2 linked regions of the Lujinxingia vulgaris genome follow. The main gene of each other region encodes a partner of the protein of the gene in region 2 in a complex. Links are inferred from orthologs where the notes say so. Each region holds a gene or a part of one and is shown on either strand. Other genes may lie near its edges.

Region 1 (2,841 bases), on a different replicon or contig from region 2:
TCGCCATCTTCGAGCGCCTGCGCCACGGGCTCAGGGGCGCGGGTGTGCGGGCCGTCGAAGCCCACGATCAACATCTGGCCGGCGTCGGCGCGCAGCTGCGCTTCGTCGCTCATAAGTGCTCCAATTTATTGGGGAATTGAGTGGTTTTGAGTCTCAATGGTTCGCGAGTTTGCGGGGGTCGAGCACGTCGCGCAGCCCGTCGCCGACGAAGTTCACAGCGAGCACCGTAAACATGATCGCCAGCCCCGGCACAAAGGCCAGGTGCGGAGTCAGCAAAAAGTAACTCGCCCCCTGATCCAGCAACCCGCCCCAGCTGGGCATATCCTGGGGGCCGAGCCCCAGAAAGCTCAGGGAGGCTTCAGCCAGGATGGCGCCCGCCACCCCGAAGGTGGCCTGGATGATGACCGGCGCAAAGGTGTTGGGCACCACATGGCGCTGCAAGATGCGCCAGGTGGGAAGACCCGAGGCGCGGGCGGCCTCCACATAATCCTGGTCGCGCACCGCCAGCACCTGCCCGCGCACCAGACGTGCATAACTCGACCACCCCGAGACCGAGAGGGCCCCGATGACCGCCGGGATGCTGGGCTCCTGGGTGATGAAGATCAGCAAGATCGCCAGCAGGATGCCCGGAAAGGACATCAGAATCTCGGTCAGGCGCATCAGCGCCTCGTCGATCCAGCCGCCAAAATAGCCGGAGATGGCCCCCAGAATCACACCCACCGTCGAGCAGATGCCCACCACCGAGATGCCCACCACCGCCGCCACACGCGTGCCGTAGATGAGCAGGGTGAGCACGTCGGCGCCGTTCTCATCGGTGCCCAGCCAGTGCTCGGCAGAGGGCCCCTGAAGCTGGCGGGTCACGTCCATATGCGTGAGCTCGTAGGGCGCAAGCCAGGGCGCAAAGATCGCGACAAAGGCCACCACCGCCAGGATCGCCATCCCCAGGTAGGCCAGGGGCCCGAAATGGTTGGCGCCGCTCCCCGCACGCGGAAGCCTCAGTTGTGGAAGTCGCAAAAGGTTCATAGGCCGGGCGGCTCAGTCGTAGCGGATGCGTGGGTCGATGAGGCCGTAGACCACATCGGTCACGAGGTTCACGACCACGTAGGTAAAGGAGATGAAGAGCACGCAGCCCTGCACGATCAGGTAGTTGCGCGCCTCAATCGCGTCGAGCAGCAGCATGCCCACGCCGGGGCGCGCGAAGACTTTTTCGACGATGATCGCACCGGTGAGCAGCGCGCCGAACTGCAGGCCCACAATGGTAATGACCGGCAGAAGCGCGTTGCGCAGGGCGTGTTTGAGGATCACCAGATGGCGCGGAAGGCCCTTGGCGCGGGCGGTGCGCACATAATCCAGGTTCAGCACTTCAAGCATGCCCGAGCGCGTCATGCGCATCAGTTTGGCGCTTAAGCCCGTGCCGAGCGTGATCGCGGGCAAGAGGAGCGCGGTCAGACCGGCCACCTCGCTGCCCGGGTTCGGGAGCACTTGCAGCGTGAGGCTGAAGAGGATCAGCAGCATCGGCCCCAGCCAGAAGTTGGGGATGGAGATGCCCAGGAGCGCGATGACCGCAGACGAGTTGTCCACCCAGGAGTAGGGCCGCAATGAGGCCGCGATCCCTAAAGGCAACGAAAAGATCAGCGCAAAGAACATCGCCGCCAGCGCCAGCTCGAAGGTCGCCGGGATGTTGGCCACCAGCCGGTCCATCACCGTGACCCCGCGCTCGTCGCAGAGCTCACCCAGGGTGCCCGAGGCCACATCGCCCCAGAAGAGCGCATACTGCTCGATGATCGACTTATCGAGGTTGAGGCACTCGCGCAGCGCTTCCTTGTCGACCTCCAGCGACTGCTCGCCAAGGATCGACTCGACCGGATCGCCGGGCACCGCGCGCAGGATCAAAAAGACCAGCGTCACCACGCCGACAATGACGAAGAGCGAGGTAAAAAGTCTTCGAAGAAGGAAGGTGATCATGAAGCCCGATCAGGTTGGGGAAGGCTCGGCGGCCCCGAATGGCTCGCTTGCTCGTCAGACGCAGCGAGCGAACGCCGAGGGTGGCCAAAATAAAGGGTTTTAAGAGGGGCCGCAATCGCGCTTTCGGCCCGGCTGGACAAGGTCGGGGGGATCTGGAAGTTTGGCGCCGATTTCAACCCCGGGCGCGCCTGCTACAGCAGGGCGGCCCGCACGCGGCAGGAGCGCGCTATGCTTTTGGTCATCGATGTCGGCAACACCAACACCGTCCTGGGGGTCTATCGCGGCGAGGAGCTCGTGAGGCACTGGCGCCTGCAGACGCATCACGGGCGAACGAGCGATGAGCACGGCATCTTCCTGCGTCAGCTCTTCGAGCTCAGCGGCCTGGCGGTGGCCGAGGTGCATCACGCCATCATCAGCTGCGTGGTCCCGCCGATGGAGCGGATGCTGGTGAAGATGGTGCGCGATTACTTCGCCTGCAATCCCACCGTGGTCGGCGCGGACATTCAGGCCAACATGACCATCGCCTACGACAATCCCCGCGAGGTGGGTGCCGACCGGGTGGTCAACGCCGTGGCGGCCTACCGGCGCCACAAAAGGGCGCTGATCGTGGTGGACTTTGGCACCGCCACCACCTTCGATGCCATCAGTGAGGAGGGCGCGTACCTGGGCGGGGCGATCTGCCCGGGGATCACCATCTCGAGTGAGGCGCTCTTTCACGCCGCCAGCAAGCTCCCGCGGGTCGAGCTTGCGCGCGCTCCCTCGGTGATCGGCAAAAACACCGTGCATTCGATTCAGGCCGGGCTGCTCTACGGCTACATCGGGCTTGTGCGCGAGATCGTCACCCGCATGAAGTCCGAGCTCGGCGTGGACGCGCCG
Region 2 (7,873 bases):
TTCCCAAGGGCTCCAACCGCGTGGGCTTCCGCAACGACGAGGCCGACGAGATCATTGAGACCCTGCGCGTGACCTTCGACACCGAAGAGCGCATGCGCCTGCTGCGCCGCTTCCACCAGATCGTGCACGAGGAGCAGCCCTACAGCTTCTTCTACGCTCCCAAGGAATCGGTGGCCTGGAACCCGCGCGTCAAGAACGTGGTCTTCCAGAAGATTCGCCCGCAGACCTACTCGCTGCCCTGGTACATCGACGAGTCCGGCGAGTAAGCAGCGCCGGCGCCGAGGCTCGCCCACTGCGGCAGGCCTCGGCGTTGTGCGCTTAAGGCATCCTTCGCGCGCCTGACACTCGCGCGCAACCGGCCCCCCTGAGGGCGAGGCAGCATGTTTACTTACATTTTAAAGCGCGTCCTGTTGATGATCCCGACGTTTACGATCATCTCGCTGATCATCTTCCTGGTGCTCAACCTGGCACCGGGCGATCCGGCGGCAGCGGCCAACCCGGACGGCACCGAGACCGTCTCGCAGGACGCTCGCGAGAGCTATCGCATCTTCAAAGAGCAGTTCAATCTGGACAAACCGATCCTGCTCAACACCCGCTACAACCTCACCATCGCCGAGGTCGAAGAGCAGCTGCGGGTTGTGGCCGACTTCCAGCGTCCGGTCTGCCCGGAAGGTGCACCGGCGGATGCCTCGTGCACCCCGGCCAATGAGCGCCCGATGTCGGCCGACATCATCGCCGCTCAGGAGCACGTGGAGAACCTGGGTAACTATGCGGTGCCGCACCTGATCGCGCTGGCGCAGAACCACGAGCGCCTCGACATCCGCCGACTGGCCGTGCAGCGCCTGGCGATCAACGCCCAGCGCCCGCAGGTTGACCGCTTCAACCCGGAGCCCACCGCCGAGCTTCGCGAGACCAACCGCAAGATCGCCTCGGAGAACAACCAGCTCCGCTCCTGGACTATCCCCCAGGACGTGACCGAGGAAGACGTCGCGACGATCCTCGAAGAGAAGTGGCTCCCCTGGTTCGAAGAGAATCAGGAGCGCTTCGAGTACTCTGCGGCCGACAAAGTGGGCATCTTCTTTATGGATACCCGCTTCGCCAAGTACTGGGAGAACCTGCTCAAGCTGGACTTCGGGGTGAGCACGGTCGACCGCCGCCCGGTCTTCGATACGGTGATGCAGAAGCTCCCCTACACGATGACCTTGAGCTTCTTCTCGATCCTCATCGCGTACCTTATCAGCGTGCCGCTGGGCATCTGGAGCGCGTACAACCAGAACACAAAACGCGACCAGGTGGTGACAATCGCGCTCTTTGTGCTCTACAGCCTGCCGAGCTTCTTTACGGCGGTTCTGCTCATCCAGTTTTTCGCGGTGGGTCGCCCCTTCTCCTGGTTCCCGGCCGGCGGCTTCATCGGCGACGGCTCGGAGAATATGGAGGTGCTTGAGCAGATGGGCTCGATTGCCTGGCACATCTTGTTGCCGCTGATCTGTCTGACCTACGGCTCGCTCGCTGCTCTGAGCCGCTATGCCCGTACCGGTCTTCTGGACGTGATCCGCGCCGACTACATCCGCACCGCCCGCGCCAAGGGTCTGGCCGAGTCGATGGTCGTGCTCAAGCACGCGGTGCGAAACGGCATGATCCCGATCCTGACGCTGCTGGGCACCCTTCTGCCGACGCTGGTGAGTGGCTCGATCGTCATCGAGTTCATCTTCAACATCCCCGGCATCGGGCTCTACCTCTATGAGAGCATCTACATGTACGACTACAACGCGATCATGGCCTGTCTGCTGATGTCGACAGTGCTCACGCTGATCGGGTTGCTGCTCTCGGATATCAGCTACGCGCTGGTCGACCCGCGCATCACCTTCGATTGATGAGCGCTCTTTGAGCCCGCAGGATTCGACCTTTTTTGCCGGGGCGCTTAGAGCCCCCGGCTCGCACCTTACGTTGGACAGGCGACGATGACCGACTCCCAAACCTCCTCCAGCCCCCCGCGGCCCGAGTACAAGACCTACGGGCAGATTGTCTGGGGTCAGTTCAAGAAGTACCGACTCAGCTACTACAGCGTCTACGGCGTGCTGGCGCTCTTCGTCATCGCGATGATCGCGCCTGTGCTGGCGATGAACGTGCCCTTCTACATGCATATCCCCGAGGGGGTCGGGCCGTATACGCAGCTGCACGGCACCACGAGTTTTCCGTGGTTTGCGGCGCTCTTCGATCAGAACTTCTTTGATAGCGGCGTCGACATCTTCTTTAACTTCTTGCTCTTCTACGTCCCGGTGAGCCTGATCGCCTGGACGCTGATGATGCGCTTTAAAACCGAGCTCACCGACACCGAACGCAGCCAGACACGGCTGCGCTACATCGGGGCGGTCACGGCGGTGGGCGTGGTGCTCTTCTCGGTCATCTACATGATGGCCTTCAGCCAGCCCTACGTGGACTACGCCTCGCTCAAAGAGCTGGAAGGTGCGCGTCTGTTCTTCCCGCTTATCGAGTACTCCTACCGCGATGTGGACCTGATGGCGGTCAGCCAGGGTCCGAGTCTGGAGCACTTTCTGGGCACCGACCGCCAGGGTCGCGATGTGTTCACGCGTCTGATTTACGGCACGCGCATCTCGCTCACCATCGGCGTTGTGGCGGTGAGCATCTACACCGCCATCGGTCTTGTGCTGGGGAGCCTGGCGGGCTTCTTCGGCGGACGGGTCGACAACATCATTCTGCGCATGATCGAAATTATGATGTGCTTCCCGGTGCTTTTCCTCATCCTGACCCTGGCCGGGTTCATTGAGGAGCCCTCGATCTTCCACATCATGCTCATCATCGGGTTGACCGGCTGGACGGGCATCGCGCGCCTGGTGCGCGGGGAGTTTTTGCGCCTGCGCAACCAGGACTTCGTGCAGGCGGCGATCGCGCTGGGCTTTACCCGCGCGCGCATCATCTTCCGCCACGTGCTCCCGAACGCGGTGCAGCCGGTCTTTGTCTCGGCGACCTTCGGGGTGGCCGGTGCCATCCTCATTGAGGCCACGCTGAGCTTTCTGGGTGTGGGTCCGGCCAACGCGCCGAGCTGGGGGCAGATTCTGACCAGCGGGCGCAACACCCAGCAGATGACGCTGATTCTCAGCTCGGGCTTTGCCATCTTCGTCACCATCAGCCTGCTCAACCTCATCGGTGAGGGGCTGCGCGACGCCACCGATCCCAAACTTCGTAAGTAAGAGCGGACCTTATGGCCAACGATAGCAACAAGACTGACGCGTCGGATGACGTGATCCTGAAGGTCGACGGGCTCAAGACCTACTTCTTTACCGACGACGGGGTTTTGCCCTCGGTCGACGGCGTGAGCTTCGAGATCAAGCGCGGGCGCACGCTCGGGCTGGTCGGCGAGTCGGGCTCCGGCAAGTCGGTGACCTCTTTGAGCGTGCTGCGGCTGATCCCGCAGCCGCCCGGAAAGATCGTCGACGGGCAGATCCTCTTCGGCGGACAGGACCTCACCAAGCTTACCGAAGCGCAGATGCGCAAGGTGCGCGGCAACGACATCTCGATGATCTTCCAGGAGCCGATGACCAGCCTTAACCCGGTCTTCACCGTCGGCAACCAGATCATTGAGGCGATCCTGCTCCACCAGGACATGGAGTACGCCGAGGCCCGCGAGTACGCCATCGACATGCTGGAAAAGGTGGGCATCCCGGCTCCGGAGCAGCGCATCGACGAGTACCCCCACCAGATGAGCGGGGGCATGAAGCAGCGCGTGATGATCGCGATGGCGCTCTCCAGCAAGCCCAAACTTCTCATCGCCGACGAGCCTACCACCGCCCTCGATGTGACGATTCAGGCCCAGATTCTGGAGCTTCTGAAGTCGCTTCAGGCCGAGGGGGGCATGTCGATCCTCTTCATCACCCACGACCTGGGCGTTGTGGCGGAGACCTGCGACGACGTCGCGGTGATGTACGCCGGGCGCATCGTGGAGTACGGCGACGTCTACACCGTCTTCGAGAAGCCGGCTCACCCTTACACCATCGGGCTGTTTAACAGCCTGCCGACCATCGACACCACCGGGGCGCGCGGGCGCGACGACCGTCTCTACGTGATCCCCGGGATGGTGCCGCGTCCTCAGGACTTCCCCTCGGGCTGCCGCTTCCGCACGCGTTGCAAGTTTGCCACCGAGAAGTGCTCCGAGCTTCCGCCGACGGTGGAGCTTGAGCCCGGCCACACCGCGGCGTGCTGGTACGCCGAGAAGGTGCGCGCGGGCACCCAGCCCACCACCGACGGAAGTGTGGCGGCCGATGGCTCGGTCGCCCCCAACGAAGATGCGGCTGAAGTCGCACGGTAACCTGCTTAAGGCCCCAAGGTACTCGCTATGAGCGTCGCCCCTACTCTGCTTGAAGTCCGCAACCTTAAGAAGCACTTCCCCATCAAGAAGGGCCTCTTCAACCGTCAGGTCGGCTCGGTAAAAGCCGTCGACGGCATCTCCTTTGAGGTCAACGCCAACGAGACCGTCGGGCTTGTGGGGGAGTCGGGGTGCGGCAAGACCACCGCGGGGCGCTCGCTCTTGCGCCTGCTCGAACCCACCGATGGCGAGGTGCTCTACAAGGGTCAGGACATCCTGAAGATGGGCCCGGCCGAGATGCGCAGCCTGCGGCGCAACCTGCAGATCATCTTCCAGGACCCCTTCTCCAGCCTCAACCCGCGCATGACGATTGAGAGCATCATCGGCGAGGCGATCACCTTCCATAAGGTGGCCCAGGGGCCCGAGGTGCGCGAGATGGTTGAGGGGCTTCTCGAGCGCGTGGGTCTTCAACCTTCGTACATCACCCGCTACCCGCACGAGTTCAGCGGGGGGCAGCGCCAGCGTGTGGGCATCGCCCGGGCGCTCGCGCTCAACCCGGACTTCATCGTCTGCGATGAGGCCGTGAGCGCGCTCGATGTGTCGGTTCAGGCCCAGGTCATCAACCTGCTGATGGATCTTCAGCAGGAGTACAACCTGAGCTACCTCTTCATCGCTCACGACCTCTCGGTGGTGCAGCATATCTCGGATCGCATCGCCGTGATGTACCTCGGGCAGATCGCGGAGTTCGCCGAGTGCGACGAGCTCTACGAGAACCCGCTCCACCCCTACACCCAGGCGCTTCTCTCGGCGATTCCGCAGCCCAACCCGCGTCGTCGCGCCCAGCGCATCATTCTCAAGGGTGATGTTCCCAGCCCCATGAACCCGCCCTCGGGCTGCCGTTTTCATACGCGCTGCCCGGCGTGTTTCGCCCCCTGCAAGACCGTGGAGCCGCGCACCGTGGAGCCGACCCCGGGCCATAAGGTTCGCTGCCACCTCTACGATCCGGAGTTTGCGCCCAACGATCCGGACATCTGGGCGCGACTTCCCCGCCAGCCCGACGCGCCGAAGAGCGAGCCGGTCGATGTGGCTGCGCCGGCGAACGAGGCGTCGAGCACAACCGACGCACCAGCACCGGACGGCACCGACGGCGTGGCCAGCACCGAGGCCTCCGAAACGACCGAAGTTGCCGAGAACGCCGAAGCCGGCGCGGAGAGCTCCGATGTCTCGACCGCCGAAGCACCCGCCGAGAGCGCCGAGCCGGAAGCTGGCGAGCAGAGCAAGGTCTGAGCCCACCGGCTCGCCGGCAGGCTTCTTGACACCCTCCAGACCCGGTGCGACCATCCGGGCAGTTTGAGATGGGCCTGAAATCACGCGCCTGCGCCCCGATTTTCGCGGGTGCGACAGGCGTGTAAGGCCAACCTGGCGCGGGGACCACCGCGACAGCGTTTTCCCCTCTTGCACCTCACGTCCGTTTATCTTTCTAAGGAGGATCTGCCCCTCATGTTCAGCGTACTTATCAGCGAGAAAGGTGGGCAGCAGTCACGGCTCGACTTCGACAAGTCCGAGATCACCATCGGGCGTATGAAGGGCAACGACATCGTCCTTCCCAAAGGCAACGTCTCCAAGCAGCACACCCGCATTGTGCTGCGCGATAGCGCCTTTTTTATCGTCGACTTGAAGAGCACCAACGGCACCTACGTCAACGGACGCAAGGTCACCGCCGAGCAGTCGGTGAGTGAAGCCGACAAGATCTACATCGGCGACTTCATCCTGCAGGTCGAGCAGCCCAATGCGTCGGTGAACCCGGGTCCGCCGATGCCTCCGCAGGCTCCGGGTCGAGGGCTTCCGCCTCAGCCTCCGCAGGCCCCGGGTGGCAATCGCCCGATGGACCGTCACTTCCCCACGGTGATGGACGGTCCTCAGTCCGGTGGCTTCGGCGGGCAGCCGCAGAGTGGCCCGCAGCAGCCCTTCCAGGCTCCGCAGCAGCCCTCGGCACCGCAGCAGCCCGCCAGCGGGCCGCAGAATATGCCGCCCCGCGCGCCTTCGATCCCCGGCGCTCCGGTTGCGCCTCCGACGCCCACCCCGCCCCCGGGCGGGGCGATGGGCCAGGATCTTCGACAGACCTACGCCGACATGGACGCCCATCACGCCGAAGTGGACGTGTTGGAAGTGTCTCCCGAGGTCGAGCCCCTCACCGAAGACGACCGCGTCACCGGCGAAGGTCAGGCCTATGAACCGGCCTACGAGGAAGTCGATCCTTTCGATGTGGCCGCAACTCCCACGCCCGCACCACAGGCCGCCCCGCAAGCTCCGGCAAGCGCCGAGCCCGCGGCCCCGGCCTTCGACGTGCCCGTCTTTGACGCGCCGGCCGAAGAAGAGCCCGCTCCCCCGGCCCCGCTTGATGAGGGTGTGGTGGAGACGCCCGGACCTCTGGGCATCCGTCCGCTCGCCACTCGCATCGCGCTCGAAGATGAGTTCGACGCCGACGCGCATCTGGCTCAGGTCGATGTCGCGCGCGTTTTCTTTGAGCAGCTCGGCGAAGAAGAATTGCCGCTGGCCTACCCGCCCGAAGACAGCGACCGCGCGCGTTTTGAGAACATCATCGATGAGGCCATCGACGTGGTCAGCCCGGCGGGCGACCGCGAGGCACTCATCGAGACCCTGCTCACCGAAGCGGTGGGCCTGGGGCCGGTGGAGAGTTACCTCGATGATCCGGACGTTCAGGCGATCTACGTCAACCGCTTTGATCGCATCATCCTGCGGCGCGGCGGCAAGCTCGTGATCGCGCCGAGGGCCTTCAGCCACCCCGAGTTCTTGACCCTGGCCGCGCGCCGGCTGCTCGGCCCGCAGGACGGCGTCTCGCCGGCCGACGAGGTTCGTTTCAGCGATGGGACCCGCGTGCATATCGTGATGCCGCCTCTGGCGGTAGACGGCCCGGTGCTAACGATCCGCAAGCCCAAGCGCTACCAGCCCTCGCTCGATGAGCTTGCCGCCCAGGGCGCGATGAGCGTCGGAATGGCCGACTTCCTCCGTCGCGCGGTGGAGGCCGGTCGCTCCATCGTCATTGCCGGCCCGACCAGCTCCGGCAAGACCACGCTGCTTGGCGCGCTGAGCCGCCTGGTGCCCGAGAGCTCGCGGCTTATCGCCATCGAAGAGCATAGCTCGCTGAACCTCGACGCCCCCACCGCGCTTCGCCTCGAGGCGAACCCGGCCCAGGGCTTCGATATGCGCTACCTGCTTCGGGGTGCGGTCGCCATGCATCCGCAGCGCATCGTGCTCGACGAGTGCCGCGGCGCGGAGGCCTACGACTGGGTCACCTCGGCGGCCAGCGGCACCGAAGGCAGCATGCTCACCCTGCACGGCTCCAGCGCGATCGATGCGCTGGGACGTCTGGAGAGTCTGAGCCTGCTGGGCGCCGCCGACCTCAGCCCCCGCGGGCTGCGCGAGCAGGTCGCTCGCTCGGTCAACCTGGTGGTCGTCCTTCATGCGACCAGCGAAGGCGGCTTCCGCGTCCAGCAGATCTCGGAGGTTCAGGGCGTCGATCTCGAC

Evidence for each region. Proteins that work in one complex are often made in the same cells at the same time.
Region 1: the proteins of FRC98_RS03020 (region 2) and FRC98_RS19755 are in contact, whole or in part, in a cryo-EM structure (PDB 8Z1Y), measured with the Escherichia coli proteins. The link is inferred for Lujinxingia vulgaris from one-to-one orthologs.

What each region holds. Positions count from the first base shown.
Region 1 is NZ_VOSM01000017.1:13,679-16,519, reverse strand. It holds FRC98_RS19755 (ABC transporter permease), read right to left. Parts: upstream 1,966-2,841; coding sequence 1,036-1,965; downstream 1-1,035. Other genes in the region: FRC98_RS19750 (type III pantothenate kinase), read left to right, coding at 2,194-2,841; FRC98_RS19760 (ABC transporter permease), read right to left, coding at 154-1,023; nagZ (beta-N-acetylhexosaminidase), read right to left, coding at 1-113. UniProt on the Escherichia coli protein: Part of the ABC transporter DppABCDF involved in dipeptide transport. Responsible for the translocation of the substrate across the membrane.
Region 2 is NZ_VOSM01000001.1:741,732-749,604, reverse strand. The notes cover bases 2,335-5,275. They hold FRC98_RS03020 (ABC transporter ATP-binding protein), read left to right. Parts: upstream 2,335-3,223; coding sequence 3,224-4,327; downstream 4,328-5,275. Other genes in these bases: FRC98_RS03015 (ABC transporter ATP-binding protein), read left to right, coding at 4,355-5,275; FRC98_RS21235 (ABC transporter permease), read left to right, coding at 2,335-3,212. Outside these bases: FRC98_RS03035 (ABC transporter substrate-binding protein), read left to right, coding at 1-266; FRC98_RS03030 (ABC transporter permease), read left to right, coding at 381-1,874; more of FRC98_RS21235, read left to right, coding at 1,962-2,334; more of FRC98_RS03015, read left to right, coding at 5,276-5,611; FRC98_RS03010 (TadA family conjugal transfer-associated ATPase), read left to right, coding at 5,825-7,873. UniProt on the Escherichia coli protein: Part of the ABC transporter DppABCDF involved in dipeptide transport. Responsible for energy coupling to the transport system.